DNA from 2 places in the Streptomyces sp. Pv4-95 genome. Region 2 is predicted to be linked to the other one. Evidence: riboswitches for the same ligand, from Rfam matches in the RefSeq annotation. Region 2 holds a riboswitch; the other holds the start of a gene.
The links. A riboswitch is a leader RNA that binds a small molecule or an ion and turns the genes downstream of it on or off. The one in region 2 is predicted to bind cobalamin.

Region 1 (7,771 bases), 3.8 Mb from region 2:
AGTCCTCCCCGGGCCACTCGTCGACCTTCTGCGCTTCGCGATAGACACCGCGCGCGAAGGAATCGTTCACTCCCGGCACCTCGACCGGGGTGGCGATCAGCTCGTGGGACCAGGCGAATCCGACGCAGGCCCCTTCGTTGCCCTGGTCCAGCCAGGAGGGGCAGGCCCAGCCTGCGGAGCGCAGGGGAGCGCGCTCGGTGACCATCTCTCGGATGGGGAAATTCCGGCTGCGCTCGTCGAACTGCGGAATGCGATCGAGCCGCCGGTCGATGGTCGTGTTGCCATTTTTCAATCGGTTGCCGGCCATCGTTTCTCCTCGGTTCGGTCCCCTTCCTCAGCTGACGCTGCTGCGGGACGCGGCGCACCTTGGAAGGCAGGATTCCCGTGCAAACGGGGTAACCGGTGGTGCCGCCACGGATGAGGGTGCCGGGAGGCAGGGGCCGGACCTGAGGTTTTCGACCCCGGATCCTGGTGGGAGCCCTCCTGGGCTTCTCGGTCACGCGTCGTCGCCGCGGCCGCCCTGGCCAGATGTGCCGGACCACGCCGCAGACAGCACCTCGTCGACCGGACCGTGGCGCACACAGCGGCCGCCGTCGAACAGCGCGGCCTCGTCGGTCAGTGCCCGTACCGCGGGCAGGTCGTGGCTGATGAACAGCAGGGCGGTATCTGCCGGGGCGAGCAGGCGGGGCAGCGTGTCGATGACCCGCTGCCGGGATACGGTGTCCAGCGCCGACGTCACCTCGTCGCACACCAGCAGTGCCGGATGTGCCGTCAGTGCCCGCACCAGCGCACAGCGCTGGAGCTGGCCGCCGGAGAGCCGGTCCGGGGTCCGGTGCAGCAGCGCCTCGTCGAGCCCCAGCGAACCGGCGGTCCCGATCGCCTCGGCTGTCGCATCATCGCCCCGCAAACCTCGCAACAGTCGTGCGGTGTCTGCGAGTTGACCGAGGACCGGGCGATGGTTCTCGAATGAGCCGGCGCTGTTCTGGTGCACGTACTGGATGGCGCGGCGCTGCGCGGCCGTGCGCCGGTCGATGCGGCGGGGGAGTGGACGGTCGTCGAACCGCACCTCGCCCTCGGACGGCGTGGTGAGCCCGGCCAGCACCCGGGCGAACGTCGTCTTGCCCGAGCCGGAGGGGCCGAGCAGAGCGACCCTGCCACCGGGCGGGAACGCCATCGATACCGTGCCGGTGAGCGGATCGCCGGACCTGCGGCGCACGACGATCCCCGTGGCGGCGACCCCGCCGCGGCCTTCCGCAGCCGGGCCGATCGTGTCCGGGCCCGCTTCCTTGCCCGCGTCGCCGGGACGTTCCGCGGCGAGCAGTTCCCGGGTGGTGCGATGGCGGACGGCTGGGGGAGGCGTGACGATGGGCACCGGACCGCCGGCACCCAGGACGTCCGCCGCCGGCCCGTCGTCCACGGCCCTGCCCTGCTCCAGCACAATGACCCGGTCGGCCGTCTCTCGCACCAGCTGCAGATCGTGACTGAGCAGCAGCACGCCCGCCCCGTCGTCCGCGAGGTTCCGCACCGTACGGCCCAGGGCGTACGCGAGTGCCGGGTCCAGGCCACTTGTCGGCTCGTCCAGCACCAGCAGCCCGGCCCCGGTCACCATGGTGGAGGCGAGCGCCAGACGCTGCTGCTGACCGCCGGAGAGCTGGTGCGGGAACCGACGGCGGACGGTCTCCCACTCCAGGCCGGAGGCTGTCAGTGCCTCTCGCGCCGCGCGTTTTTGTGCGGCCCGTCCCCGATGCCCGAGGGCGGCCAGCTCCGTCAGCGCGCCGCCGGCCCGGCGGACCGGATCCAGGACGCTCTCCGGATGCTGCGGCAGATGCGCGGCCCGGCCCGCCCGGGCCGCGGGACGCCCGGCAGGTGGCAGGAGCAGGAGGTCCGTGCCCGCCAGCAGGACGCGTCCGGCCAGCCGCACGCCGCTTCGGGAGGCACCGAGCACCGCCAGGCCGAGCGTCGTCTTGCCGCTGCCCGACGGACCGACGACGGCAGTGACGGCGCCCGCCGGAACGGTCAGTCCGACCCGGTCCAGCAGTGGGCGCTCCGCCCCGTCGGCATGCGCGGAGACCTCAGGGACGTCCAGCAGTGGCAGGTGTGCGGAGCCGGTCACCGGCCTCTCCTCTTCCGTGCGAGGGTTCGGTCCACGAGCAGGTTGCCTCCGATGCACAGCGCCGTCAGCAGGCCGGCGGGCACCAGCACAGCAGCGGGCTGGGTGAACAGTGCGTCGCTGTTGCGCTCGATGAGGACGGCCCAGTCCGGCGACGACGCGGGCAACCCCAGGCCGAGGAAGTTGGCGGACGCCAGTAGGTAGAGCACCACGGAGAACCTGCCGCCCGCGTCGGTGGCCAGGGGAGCGGCCAGTTCCCGTGCCAGATGCCGAAGATGGATGTACGCCCAGCCGCGCCCCTGCATCCGCAGTGCCTCGACGACCGTCCGGCTGCCCGGCGCCAGCGCGGCGCCGCGTACCAGGCGTGTCACGGCAGGGACTTGCAGCACCCCGGCGACCGTCACCAGCCAGTACCAGTTGCGGTGTCCCGTCGCGGCCAAGGTCATCAGCACCAGCAGTCCGGGGAAGGCGAGCAACAGGTCCAGCCCGCGCATCACCGTCTCGTCGAGGCCGCGCCGGGGGCCGGCGGCCAGCAGCCCCAGCGGCACCCCCGCGGCCATGCCGACCAGCAGCGCGCCAAGGGCGCTGCACAGCACCGAAGCGCCGCCGTGCAGCACGAGCCACAGCACATCGCGGCCCAGGACGTCCGTACCGAGCGGATGACCCGCGCCGGGCGGCTGCGACGGCAGCGCACCCTCCGCCGACGGCACGGCCCCCGCCACCCACGGCCCCGACAACGCTGCGACCACCGGCACTCCGAGCAGCACCAACGCCGTCCACGGACGGCGAGGCCGGTAGGCGCCTGCGGCGCCGGCCTTCTCCCGCAAGGTCACGCCGTCACCTCCCGGCGCGGTGCCAGCCGATGGGCGGCCAGGTCACCGGCGAGGTTCACCGCGACGGCGGTGCCGGCGAACAGCAGCGCGTACGTCTGCACCTGGGGAAGGTCCCGGTTCTGCACCGCCTCGACGAAACCGCTGCCCAGCCCGTGGAAGCCGAACACGGATTCCACCAGTACGGCGCCGCCCAGCAGCCCCTCCACGCAGCGGGCGAACTGCTGTGTGGCGGGGCCCAGGGCGTTGGGCAGCACATGGCGCAGCACCACCGTCCGCTCCCGCATCCCCAGCAGCCGAAGGTGCTCGGCAACGGCGCCGTACCGCTCCGCCGCCACTCCGACGCGAATCTGCCGGGCCAGGTCACAGAGATGACGAGCCGTCAGGACGATGACGGGCAGCACCAGTACGGCAGGTTGCGCCACCAGCGCGGCGGTGTCCATGCCGACGGCGGTGGCCGGCAGCAGCCCGGCCGTCAGCGAGACCGAGGCGACCAGCAGCAGTCCGAGCACGAACTCCGGTACGGCGTGCAGCAGAAGGGCGGCGGTGTTCAGCGTCCGGTCGACGCGACTGCCCTCCCGCAGCCCCGAAACCGTGCCCAGCAGCGGAGCCAGAACCGTCACCAGCACCAGTGCCGGTATCCCCAGCAGCAGCGTCACCCCGAAGCGACGGCCGACGTCGTCGCCCACCGGCAGCCCGGTGGTCAGGGAAGTGCCGAGGTCACCGGTGAAGAGGTCGCCGAGCCAGTGTCCGAAGCGGGTCCAGGCCGGCTCGTCCAGCCCCAACTGCCTTCGCAGCGCCACCACCTGTTCGGGAGTACCGAGTTCGCCGCGGAGCACGTCGGCCGTGTCTCCGGGCAGCAGCGACCCCACGGCGAACACAGCGACCAGTACCACCAGGCACTGAATGACTGCCAGTAGTGAGCGCCGCAGGACGTAGGCGCACACCTCAGCCCACGCGGACCCGGTCGAACCGGGCCCAGTCGTGCGAGTTCGGCGGTGCGGCGCGCAGTCCGCGGACGGACGGGCCGATGGCGTCGTTGGCGTCGGAGAACGCCCACACCAGCAGCCCGGACCCGTCGCGGGCGATCTTCTGGGCGCGCGCGAGCAGGGCCAGCCGTCCTTGCTCGTCCCGGGTGGTACGGGCGCGTTCCAGCAACGCGTCGAAATCCTTCGAGGCGTACTGCGTCTGGTTGCGGGCAGCTCCGCCGCGGACCCGCTGCTGGAGGAAGTCGGATACGGGCAGCGTGGAGGTGGTGTTGAAGGCGGCGACGCCCTTCGTCTTGATCTCGCTGAAGTAGGTGCTGGAGGCACGGGTGTTGGAGGTGAGCCTCAGCCCCACCTCGCGCAGCTGGCGTGCCATCAGGTCCGCGGCAGGCTCCCATGCGGCGTCGACGGAGCTGGTCTCCACGGTGATCTCCAGCCCGTTCGCGCCGGCCTCCTTCACGAGCCTGCGCGCCTTGCCGATGTCCCGCTCGCGGGGTTTGAGGTCGTCCGGGTAGCCGCGCAGGCCCATGCCGAACAGGTCGTTCCCCGGCTCGCCGTGCCCGGCGAGGGCGACACGCACCAACGCCTCCCGGTCGAGCCCGAGTTGCACGGCCCGCACCAGCCGGGGGTCGTCGAACGGCTTTCGGCCGGTCCGCAGCACCAACTGCTGGGCGGTGGCCCGTTCCGCGGTCAGCAGCCGCGTCGAGCCCTCCTTCTTCAGCCGTTCCACGGAGGCGCCGGCCATGTCGGATATGTAGTGGACCTGTCCGGACAGCAGGGCGTTGAGCCGCGCCGACTCCTCGTTCGCGGGGACGATCTCCAACTCGGCGATGTGCGGGGCGCCGTCCCAGTGGTCCGCCCAGCGCCGGTAGCGGGCGGTACCGCCGGGCGTGAAGGAGACGTAGGTGAAGGGGCCGGAGCCGACGGGCGTGCGGAAGTCCTTCGTACCGTCGGGGATGATCTCGGTGCCCGGGCCGGCGAGGACGCTGGGGAACTCGAAGTTCGGCGCCTTCAGCACGAAGACGACGGACCGCTCGCCGTCGGCTTTTCCGGCGTCGAAGTCGATCGCGGAGAGCAGCTGTTGCGAGGGGGAGCCGGTGTCGGGGTCGGCGGCACGGCGGTAGCTGTAGAGGACGTCCTTTGCCGTCACCGGTCTGCCGTCGTGGAACTCCGCCTTGCGCAGCCGTACGCGCCACCGGGTGCCGGAGGCGTCGCTCTCCCAGGACTCCGCGAGCCGCCCGCGGACGGACATGTCGGCCGCGTAGGTGCCCAGCGTGTCGTAGAGGGCCTTGGCCCGGGCCTGGTCGACGAAGTTCGGGGCGACGTGGGGGTCGAGGGTCTCCTGGGATCCCCCGGCGGTGAACGCGGCGCGGAACCGGTCGCTGCCTCCGCCGTCCCTCGTGTCCCCGCCGCAGCCTGTGAGCAGGCCGGACGCGGCCAGCGCCAGGGAGCCTCCGGCGGCCAGCACCCCTCGTCTGCCGAGTTCGGGCCGTACCGGCTCCGTCCGGGCATGCGTCGTCACAATCGATCCTCTCCGGGGTGTCCTCGCCCCTGCTGTCGGACCGGCGACGGGTCAGTCTCCTGGCTCCCGGATCGTCACTCGCCTCCGCCTTCCCATCCGCGTCCGCGGACAGTGACATGCGGGAGGTTCGCTCCTCGGTCACAGTGGCGGGACCGCGCCGGAATCACACCGGCTTCCTGGTCCCCGTCGCCTCGTGCACTCATTCTGGCGCACGGACAGGGGAACCGGGGCCCAGGGGTCGTTCCCCGCAGGACCCGGGACGAACGAGTTGAAGCGGCTGGAGGGGCTGTCGGGGCGGCGCCGTGTGGGCTCGGCGATGTGAACGGCCGGCTCAGTGCCCGTGGGCAGGGTTCGGACGTCGGAGGTGCACAAGAAGGCTTGCAAAGAGGGTTCCGGAGTGGTCAGTTCAGTCGGGAAGGGGGGCCGGCACTTCGGCGGGGTGGTGGGGACCGAGGAAGACGGCCACTCCCTGCCCTCCGGGTGCGGGGTGGGTGGCCTGGCGCCAGCCGAGTCGCCGGTAGAAGGCGACGGCGCGTTCGGCGCGTACGGAGGTGAGCAGCCACGAGCGGCCGTGTGCCGTCTCGGCGTGCAGCGCATCCAGCAGGCAGGCACCCAGGCCACTGCCGCGCGCCTGTGTGTGCACGGCCAGTTCGTCGATTTCCTGGGCGCCGCACAGCCAGGCAGTGGTGCGTGCGGCACCCAGAGCGGCGGCCGCCTGCGGGTAGCAACGGGTGGTGGGGAAGGGGGCGGGAGTTGTCCAGGCGGTCGCGAACCCGAGCACGGTGCCCTCGTCGAGTGCGAGCGCGGCCCGGAACCCGGGGCGTCGCACATCGTCGGCCAGTCGCAACAGGTACCCGTCGGCCGGGGTCGGACCTTCCGCCCACGGAGGCCCGCCGAAGGCATCGGCATATACGGTGCGAATGCCGTCGGCGTACGACTCCAGCTGTCGGCCGGATACAGCGCGGACCACGCCGGCCATCAGGACACCTTCACGGGGACCTTGCGGGCGACCGGGTGCAGCGCGGCGTACTCCAAGGGCGCTGACGGATCGATCGAGACGTTCAGCGGTGCGGGCTCGGCGCCCGCCCGGACCAGGAGATCCCCGATAGCGGCGATCATCGCGCCATTGTCCGTGCACAGCTTCAGCGGCGGCACGCGCAGGGTGACTCCGGCGGCCGCGCAGCGCTCCTCCGCCAGCGCCCGGACCCGGGAGTTGGCCGCCACCCCGCCGACCACGACCAGGGTGCCCACGCCGTGCGCGGTGCAGGCGGCCACTGCCTTGCGGGTCAGCACATCGGCGACCGCCTCCTGGAGCGAGGCGGCACCGTCGGCCACCGGCAGGACCTGTCCCCGATGCCGCTCCGCCCACCGTGCCGCGGCGGTCTTCAGCCCCGAGAACGAGAAGCCGTACGGATCATCCCGCGGCCCGGTGAGTGGCCGGGGGAAGGCGACGGCGCGGGCGTCGCCCTCGCGCGCGGCCCGGTCGATGGCCGGACCGCCGGGATAGGGCAGCCCGAAGACCCGGGCGACCTTGTCGAAGCATTCGCCGGCCGCGTCGTCGAGCGTGTCGCCGAGGTGCACGATCGGATCCCGGGCCAGATCGCGTACGAGCAGCAGCGAGGTGTGCCCGCCGGAGACGATCAGCACCATGCAGGGGTCGGGCAGCGGACCGTGCTCCAGGGTGTCGGCGGCGACATGCCCCGCCAAGTGGTGCACGCCGTAGAGCGGGACGCCCAGCGCATACGCCAGCCCCTTCGCGCCGGCCAGTCCGACCTGAAGGGCGCCCGACAGCCCCGGACCGGTCGTCACCGCGACCGCCCCGATGTCGGACATCCCCAGTCCGGCCTGCTCCAGCGCCTGCCGGACGACCGGATTGAGCGCCTGGACATGGGCGCGGGACGCGATCTCCGGCACCACTCCACCGAACCGGGCGTGCTCGTCCATACTCGACGCCACCGCATGCCCCAGCAGCCGGCCGTCCTGCACGAGCCCGGCCCCCGTCTCGTCACAGGACGACTCAATGCCCAGCACCACGGGCGTCCCACGCATGCCCTTCTCCTCTCGCACCGCGCCCAGACTAATTGCACCAAAATTGTTATTGCGAACAGTATGCAATAAGCCCGGGCGGTCCCTCGGGCGGGGAGTGGGCCCTGAGGGCAGGGGAAAGCTGCGGCGGTGAGACACAGGGATGCCGGCGGGGCGAGCGCAGGCTTCAGTGCTCAGGGAGCGCGCCGCGCACCGCGTGGTGCACGGAGCGGGCCAGGCGGGCACCCCACAGCGAGCGTGGCCCCGCGAAGGCATGGACCTCGTCTCCCGGCCCTGC
Region 2 (7,771 bases):
GAGCTGTAGGCGTGCGCCCTCACGCGTCGAAGGCGTACTCCAGGACGTACGAGGCGGAGTCCAGCGTCATCTCGTTGAACTCCACCGCACGGCCGTCCTCGGTGAGCGCGGTGCGGCAGATGAGGATCACGGGGGTGCCCATCGGCAGGGCCAGCCGGTCCGCCTCGTCGGCGGACGGCATCCGGCAGCGGACCTCCTCGCGGAAGTGCACCGGCTCGTGGCCGAGTTCGGCCAGCCGTGCGTACGTGCCGCCCGCGCCGGTGTCCCGCTCGGTGATCGCGGATCCGGCGACCACGTCGGCGGGCAGGTAGGACGTCGAGAGGAGGACCGGCTTGCCTTCGAGCACGTAGCGGCGGCTGCGGACGCAGACGGGCGCCCGCGACGGCAGCTCCAGCGCTTCGGCGATACGGTCGTCGGCCGGGCTTTCGGTGACCTCGACCTGGTCCACGTCGAGGGGACGGTCCTCGATGTCGGCGGACCAGACGGACTTGCCGGATCCCCATCGGTCGCGGGCCAGCCGGGGAAGTCCGCGTCGGCGCAGGGGCCTGAAGGACCGGACGTAGACCCCGGCGCCCTTGCGTGCCTCTGCCAAGCCCTCGTTCTGCAGGACGCCAAGGGCCTGACGCACGGTCATGCGGGCCACCTCGTAGGTGGCCATGAGGTCGTTCTCGCCCGGAAGCCGGTCGCCGGGGCCGTATGCGCCCGTCCGGATGGCGGCCTTCAACTCCTCCGCAATCCGCTGGTACTTGGGCTGCCGGACGTTGCCCTGAGCCATGGAGCGATCACTTCCTTCCTCTCCGGACACCCTAGAGGCAGCTCGCCGGGGTTCGTATGAACGTGCCCATCGTGACATCTCTAGAGATGCATTGACGGTGGGGGTGTCGTCGGCTTCCATGGGGACATCCCGAACGTCTCTAGAGATGTTCGGGCTCGTGTGTCGTCGACGAGGAGGACATCCATGGAAAGGGATCGGGGCGCGCTCGCAATGGGCGCCCAACTGGCGGAGGACTTACATCTCGCACTGCTCGCCCGGGGCTTCTTCGTCCGGATGCAGGCGGCGCCACCGCTCCACGGCCGCGCCTACGTGAGCGTCGAGCCGCTACGGCACGAGGTGGCCCGCCGGTTGATCGACGTACTGGGGCCGCCCGCACCCGAGCGCCGGGACGGCGACCCGTGGACATCGGCCGAGGACGCCTTGACGGAGCTGCGCAGAGCCCTGTTCGCCGCGCGTCTGACCCTGCCGTCCCTCGGGCTGGACGGCCCCTGCATGGACAGGGAAAGGGTGCTGGTCACGCTCGGAAACGCGCGGCCGGATGTGGTCCACCGGCTGGCAGACCTCGTCCTGAAGGGGGCTCAGGTGACCGAAGCCGACGCGCGAAGCCGAGGGGAGACCTGCTGAACGGCCTATGGAGGCCAGGGGGCAGTCACTCGTACCGCCCCCTGGCGGCTCACGCCTCCGGATACCGCCGCGGTGTCCAGACGGCCTCCGTGCCGTCGTCGCGTCGGACCGCCCGGGTCTGGGACGAGCCGACCAGCAGGATGGTGCGCATGTCGACCTGGGTGGGGTCGAGGTCGCAGAGGCGGACGGTGCGGACGGACTCCTCGGGGCCGCCGATGTCGCGGCCGAGGACGACCGGGGTATCGGGGGCACGGTGCTCCAGCAGGAGTTCGCGCATCTTGCCGACCTGCCAGGTACGGCTGCGGGAGCCGGGGTTGTAGAGAGCCAGCACCAGGTCGGCGGCGACCGCCGCGCGCAGCCGCTCGGCGATCACCTCCCAGGGCTTGAGGCGGTCGGAGAGGGAGATGACCGCGTAGTCGTGGCCGAGCGGGGCGCCCGCGCGGGCCGCGGCGGCGTTGGCGGCGGTGACGCCGGGCAGGACGCGCACGGGAACGGACCGGTAGGGGTCCTGGGAGGCCACTTCGAGGACGGCGGTGGCCATCGCGAAGATGCCGGGGTCGCCGCCGGAGACCACGGCCACCCGGCGGCCGCGCCGTGCCAGGTCCAGGGCGAGTTCGGCGCGCTCGGACTCGACCTTGTTGTCGGAGCCGTGCCGGCGCTGGCCGGGACGGACCGGCACCCGGTCGAGATACGTGGTGTAGCCGACGAGGTCCTCGGCCGCGGCCAGGGCGCCGCGCGACTCCGGGGTCAGCCACAGCGGCCCCGCCGGTCCGGTGCCGACGACCACGACCTCGCCCGGGGCGGGATCAGCCGCGTCCGCCGCTTCCGGAGCCGGGTTGGCGATCCGGCTCGGGACGACGGCGACGGCGAAGTAGGGGACCGAGTCCGCGTCGATGGCCGCGAGACGGTCGGTACGCTCCCCGGCCATCGTGGCCCGCTCGACGTACTGCGCCTCCGGCATCCGGCCCGAACGCTCCATGGCCCGGCGAACGGCGGGGAAGGTGCGGCCCAGCTTCATCACGACCGCGGCGTCGGTGGACGCCAGACGGGCGGTCAGTTCCTCCTCCGGCAGGGTGCCGGGGAGGATCGTCAGCACCTCGTCGGCCTCGGCCAGCGGCTTGCCCAGGCGGGCCGCGGCGGCGCTCATGGAGGTGACACCGGGGATGACCTCGGTGGGGTAGCGGTGCGCGAGCCGCTTGTGCATGTGCTGGTAGGAGCCGTAGAAGAGCGGGTCGCCCTCGGAGATGACGGCGACCGTGCGCCCCGCGTCGAGGTGTACCGCGAGCCGGGCCGCAGCCTCCTCGTAGAACTCGTCCAGCGCGCCCCGGTAGCCGCCGGGGTGGTCGGTCGACTCGGTGGTGACCGGGTAGACCAGCGCTTCCTCGATGTGGTCGGGGCGCAGGTGCTCGGCGGCGATGGAACGCGCGATGGAGCGTCCGTGCCGGGCGCTGTGGTACGCGATGACGTCGGCCTCGGCGATCACCCGCACGGCCCGTACGGTCATCAGCGAGGGATCGCCGGGGCCGAGCCCGACGCCGTACAGACGGCCCGGGGACTCGCTCGGGCCGCCGTTGGCCTGCTGCTCGCTCACGCTCATTCTTCCTCGCTCGCCATGGCGTTGATCGCGGCGGCGGCCATGGCGCTGCCGCCACGCCGCCCGCGCACCACGATGTGATCCAGCTTCGACGGGTGGGCGATCAGCGCGTCCTTGGACTCGGCCGCGCCGATGAAGCCGACGGGTATGCCGATGACGGCGGCCGGGCGGGGCGCGCCCTCCTCGATCATCTCCAGCAGCCGGAACAGCGCGGTGGGCGCGTTGCCGACGGCCACCACGGCACCGTCCATCCGCTCCCGCCACAGTTCCATCGCGGCGGCGCTGCGGGTGGTGCCCATGCGGGCGGCGAGTTCGGGCACCGACGGGTCGGCGAGCGTGCACAGCACGTCGTTGCCGGCCGGCAGCCGCTTGCGGGTGACGCCGCTGGCGACCATGTTGGCGTCGCACAGGATCGGGGCGCCGGCGCGCAGCGCGGCGCGGCCGTTCGCCACCACCTCGGGGGTGAAGGCCAGGTCGCGTACGAGGTCGACCATGCCGCAGGCGTGGATCATCCGGACCGCGACCTGGCTGACGTCGGCGGGCAGGCCCGCGAGGTCCGCCTCGGCGCGAATGGTGGCAAAGGACTGGCGGTAGATCGCCGCCCCGTCCTTCTCGTAGTCGAACACTGTGCCCTCGGGGTGGTGGGTCATCTGATGGGTCGTGCGGTCGGCTGTGCGGTGAGCTGTGCGGGGAGCCGCGGGGTCGGGTGCTGCGGTGGGTCGTGCGGTCATGGAGCTGCCGGCGGGGGCGCGGTGGCTCCGGAGACGGCCGCGGCGACGTCCCGGAGCCGGGCGGTCGTGCCGGCAGGCGCGTCGTCGTCGGCGGCGCTCCCGGGAACGGGCCGCCGGCCCTCCGGTCCCACGACGGACACCTCGTAGCCGTCCTCGGTCGCCAGGACGTCGACCCAGGTGCCGTGCGGATGGCCGCAGCGGCGTGCGCAGCCGGACCAGTGGACGGGGAGCCCCGGCGGGCCCGCGGGGGAATCGGCGATCACGGCGGCGGCGTCGGCGCGGACGTCGCGGAGTGACTTGGCGCAGCCGGGGCGGCCGGTGCAGGCGCCCGTCCGGTGCCAGGGGGAGGCGGGGTCGGTGAGGAGCCCGGCGTCCGCCAGCTCGCGCAGCCGGGGCGCGGACGCGGCGGCCGGCAGCCCGGGGACGATCACACCGCGCCATGGGGTGACCCGCAGTACGCCCGCTCCGTCTTCGGCGGCCACCGCGGCCAGCAGCCGCCACCGGTCGACGGTCAGCCGGCCCAGCGGGGCGAGGACGGACAGGGCGTGGGGGCCGGGGGAGCCGTCCGGTTCCGCGGGCCCTTCGACGACGCCGGGGACGGGGACGTTCGTGTGGTCGGGAGCGGGGCGGGGCTGTTCCGGCGCCGGGACGTACGCGGCCGGAATGCCCGCGGTCCGCATCGCTTCCGCCGTGCCGCGCGCGGTCAGGGCGTGCGCGGCGGGCAGCTCACGTATCCGCCAGGCACCGCTGCCGCTCGCCGCGGCGGCGCCGAGGAACGCCTCGGCGGCGACGAGCGCGGCGCGCGCGACATCCGGCCCGCAGATCCGCACGGCCGCCGGGTCGTCGCCGACGTACAGCAGCGCACTGCTCCCGGCGGTGGCTTCCGCCACAGTCCCCCGCGCCTGCCCGCACGGTTCTGCGACCAACCTCACATCACCGCCGAGCGCCGTCACATCTCCCCTGCCGTCGTCCAGGACGAAGAGGAAACGGCCGGAGAGCGCCGTCGCGGACGTGCTCGCGCAGAGCAGGCCGTCCAGCTGACGGGCCCACAACCGCACGTCAGGCGGGGTGCGGCGGTCCAGACCCGCGAGCGGGGAGGCCAGGATGTTGCGGACGCGTTCGTGGCGTTCGGAGGGCAGCAGGCCCGCGTCGCGCAGCAGCTCCGCGAGCTCCCGGCCGCAGTCCTCCGCGAGGCCGCGCAGTTCCACGTTGCCGCGGGAGGTGAGGGAGAGGTGGCCGTCGCCCAGGCGCTCCGCGGCGTCGGCCAGCGCCGATGCCTGCCGGGCCGTCAAGTCGCCTGCGGGCAGCCGGACTCGCGCCAGGCTGCCGTCGTCGGCGGAGTGCAGCCGCAGCGCTCCCGGGCAGGCGTCACCGCGGTCCCGGAGGGGCGGTGCGGCCGCAGTGGGCCGGAGCGAGGGGGAGGGCGGCATGGCGGCGAGCATACCGACGTCGGGCAAGGGCGGACCGGGGGAGGCGGGCCGGGGGCGGGGCCCGCGCGGGCGGGCCCGGAGGCGCTCTCCCCCGCCCGGCACAGAGCCCTTACTATGCAGGTCGGTGGGTCGGCTGATCCGCCGGACGCCAGCGACGGCGCCAAGGGAGGAAGCCCGGTGAGAATCCGGCGCGGTCCCGCCACTGTGAACCCGTTCCACGGGTGAGCCAGGAACTCCCGCCGTCCTCCTACCGCCCGGGGCGCGGACCCCGAGGAAGGCCTGACGCCGCATGCTGCAATCTTCCGGGGGGCGGCCCCCGCGCCTCCGCGCAACCACCGGGCCGCAGGGCGTGACCCGTGAGATCTCGCGAGGTGCATCCCTGTGATCCTGCTGCTGTCGACGTCCGACACCGACCTGCTGAGCGCCCGTGCCGCCGCAGGCCCCGTGCCGTACCGCCTCGCCAACCCCGCACGCCTCGACCTCGACGAGCTGCCCGCGCTGCTGGAGGGCACCGACCTGGTCGTCGTCCGCCTGCTCGGCGGCATCCGCGCCTGGCAGGAGGGCCTGGACCTGCTGCTCGCCCAGGAGCGGCCGGTCGTCGTCCTCACCGGTGAACAGGCTCCCGACGCCCAGCTGATGGAGGCGTCCACGGTCCCGGTCGGCATCGCGGCCGAGTCGCACGCCTACCTCGCGCACGGCGGCCCCGCCAACCTCGACCAGCTCGCCCGCTTCCTGTCCGACACGGTGCTGCTGACCGGCCACGGCTTCGAACCGCCCGCGCCCGCCCCCACCTGGGGACAGCTGGAGCGCCCGGACGCCCGTACGGACATCGAGGGCCCGCTGGTGGCGGTGCTCTACTACCGCGCCCACCACATGAGCGGCAACACCGGCTTCGTCGACGCGCTCTGCGGCCGGATCGAGGAGGCGGGCGGCCGCCCGCTGCCGCTGTTCGTCGCCTCGCTGCGCGCGCCCGAACCGGAACTGATCGACGCCCTGCGGCCGGTCGACGCCATCGTCACCACCGTCCTGGCCGCCGGCGGCACCAAGCCCGCCGAGGCATCGGCCGGCGGCGACGACGAGTCCTGGGACGCCGGCGCGCTCGCCGCCCTGGACGTACCGATCCTCCAGGCCCTGTGCCTGACCGGGTCGCGCGCCGCCTGGGAGGAGAACGACGAGGGGCTGTCCCCGCTCGACGCCGCCTCGCAGATCGCCGTCCCCGAGTTCGACGGCCGGCTGATCACCGTCCCGTTCTCCTTCAAGGAGGTCGACGAGGACGGACTGCCCGTCTACGTCGCCGACCCCGAGCGGGCCGCCCGGGTCGCCGGCATCGCCGTGCGCCACGCCCGCCTGCGCCACATCCCGGCCGCCGACAAGCGCCTCGCGCTGGTGCTGTCCGCGTACCCCACCAAGCACTCCCGCATCGGCAACGCCGTCGGCCTGGACACCCCGGCCAGTGCCGTCGCCCTGCTGCGCCGACTGCAGGCGGACGGCTACGACTTCGGCGCCGAAGAGGTCCCCGGACTGGTCTCCGGCGACGGCGACGAGCTGATCTACGCCCTCATCGAGGCCGGCGGCCACGACCAGGAATGGCTCACCGAGGAGCAGCTCGCCCGCAACCCCGTCCGCATCCCGGCCGCCGACTACAAGCGCTGGTACGCCACGCTGCCGCAGGAGCTGCGCGCGTCGGTGGAGGAGCACTGGGGCTCGCCGCCCGGCGAGATGTTCCTCGACCGCTCCCGCAACCCCGAGGGCGACATCGTCCTCGCCGCCCTGCGCCGAGGCAATCTGCTGATCCTCATCCAGCCGCCGCGCGGCTTCGGCGAGAACCCGATCGCGATCTACCACGACCCCGATCTGCCGCCCTCGCACCACTACTTGGCGGCCTACCGCTGGATCGCCGCCTCCCAGGACGACGGCGGCTTCGGCGCGGACGCGATGGTCCACCTCGGCAAGCACGGCAACCTGGAGTGGCTGCCCGGCAAGAACGCCGGCCTGTCCGCCGCCTGCGGCCCGGACGCGGCGCTCGGCGACCTCCCACTGGTCTACCCCTTCCTGGTCAACGACCCGGGCGAGGGCACCCAGGCCAAGCGCAGGGTGCACGCCACCCTCGTCGACCACCTCGTGCCGCCGATGGCCCGCGCGGAGTCCTACGGCGACATCGCGCGCCTGGAGCAGCTCCTCGACGAGTACGCCGCCATCTCCGCCATGGACCCGGCCAAGCTGCCCGCCATCCGCGCGCAGATCTGGACGCTGATCCAGGCGGCCAAGCTCGACCACGACCTCGGTCTGGAGGACCGCCCCGACGACGACGGCTTCGACGACTTCCTGCTGCACGTCGACGGCTGGCTGTGCGAGGTCAAGGACGCCCAGATCCGCGACGGTCTGCACGTCCTCGGCGGCGCGCCGGAAGGCCCCGCCCGCGTCAACCTCGTCCTGGCCATCCTGCGCGCCCGGCAGATCTGGGGCGGCACCTCCGCCCTGCCCGGTCTGCGCGAGGCGCTCGGCCTGGACGAGTCCGCCGCCACCCGGACCGCCGCCGACGACACCGAGGAGCGCGCCCGCGCCCTCGTCCAGGCGATGGAGGACGCGTCCTGGGACCCGGCCGCCGCGGAGCGGG

Region 1: it holds a riboswitch for cobalamin, as region 2 does, so the genes downstream of both, QOM21_RS35765 (ABC transporter substrate-binding protein) here and cobN (cobaltochelatase subunit CobN) in region 2, are expected to answer to the same signal.

Annotation. Positions count from the first base shown of each region.
Region 1 is NZ_CP127172.1:8,130,280-8,138,050, forward strand. Features, by position in the region: gene QOM21_RS35745 (hypothetical protein) at 1-307, opposite strand, end outside; gene QOM21_RS35750 (ABC transporter ATP-binding protein) at 497-2,113, opposite strand; gene QOM21_RS35755 (ABC transporter permease) at 2,110-2,943, opposite strand; gene QOM21_RS35760 (ABC transporter permease) at 2,940-3,887, opposite strand; gene QOM21_RS35765 (ABC transporter substrate-binding protein) at 3,889-5,448, opposite strand; cobalamin riboswitch at 5,501-5,629, opposite strand; gene QOM21_RS35770 (GNAT family N-acetyltransferase) at 5,855-6,427, opposite strand; gene tsaD (tRNA (adenosine(37)-N6)-threonylcarbamoyltransferase complex transferase subunit TsaD) at 6,427-7,497, opposite strand; partial or broken gene QOM21_RS35780 (adenosylcobinamide amidohydrolase) at 7,661-7,771, opposite strand, start outside.
Region 2 is NZ_CP127172.1:4,291,433-4,299,203, forward strand. Features, by position in the region: gene QOM21_RS18790 (cobalt-precorrin-6A reductase) at 1-9, shown strand, start outside; gene QOM21_RS18795 (GntR family transcriptional regulator) at 20-775, opposite strand; gene QOM21_RS18800 (hypothetical protein) at 959-1,399, shown strand; gene QOM21_RS18805 (precorrin-2 C(20)-methyltransferase) at 1,449-2,996, opposite strand; gene QOM21_RS18810 (precorrin-8X methylmutase) at 2,993-3,643, opposite strand; gene cobG (precorrin-3B synthase) at 3,721-5,154, opposite strand; cobalamin riboswitch at 5,279-5,411, shown strand; gene cobN (cobaltochelatase subunit CobN) at 5,536-7,771, shown strand, end outside.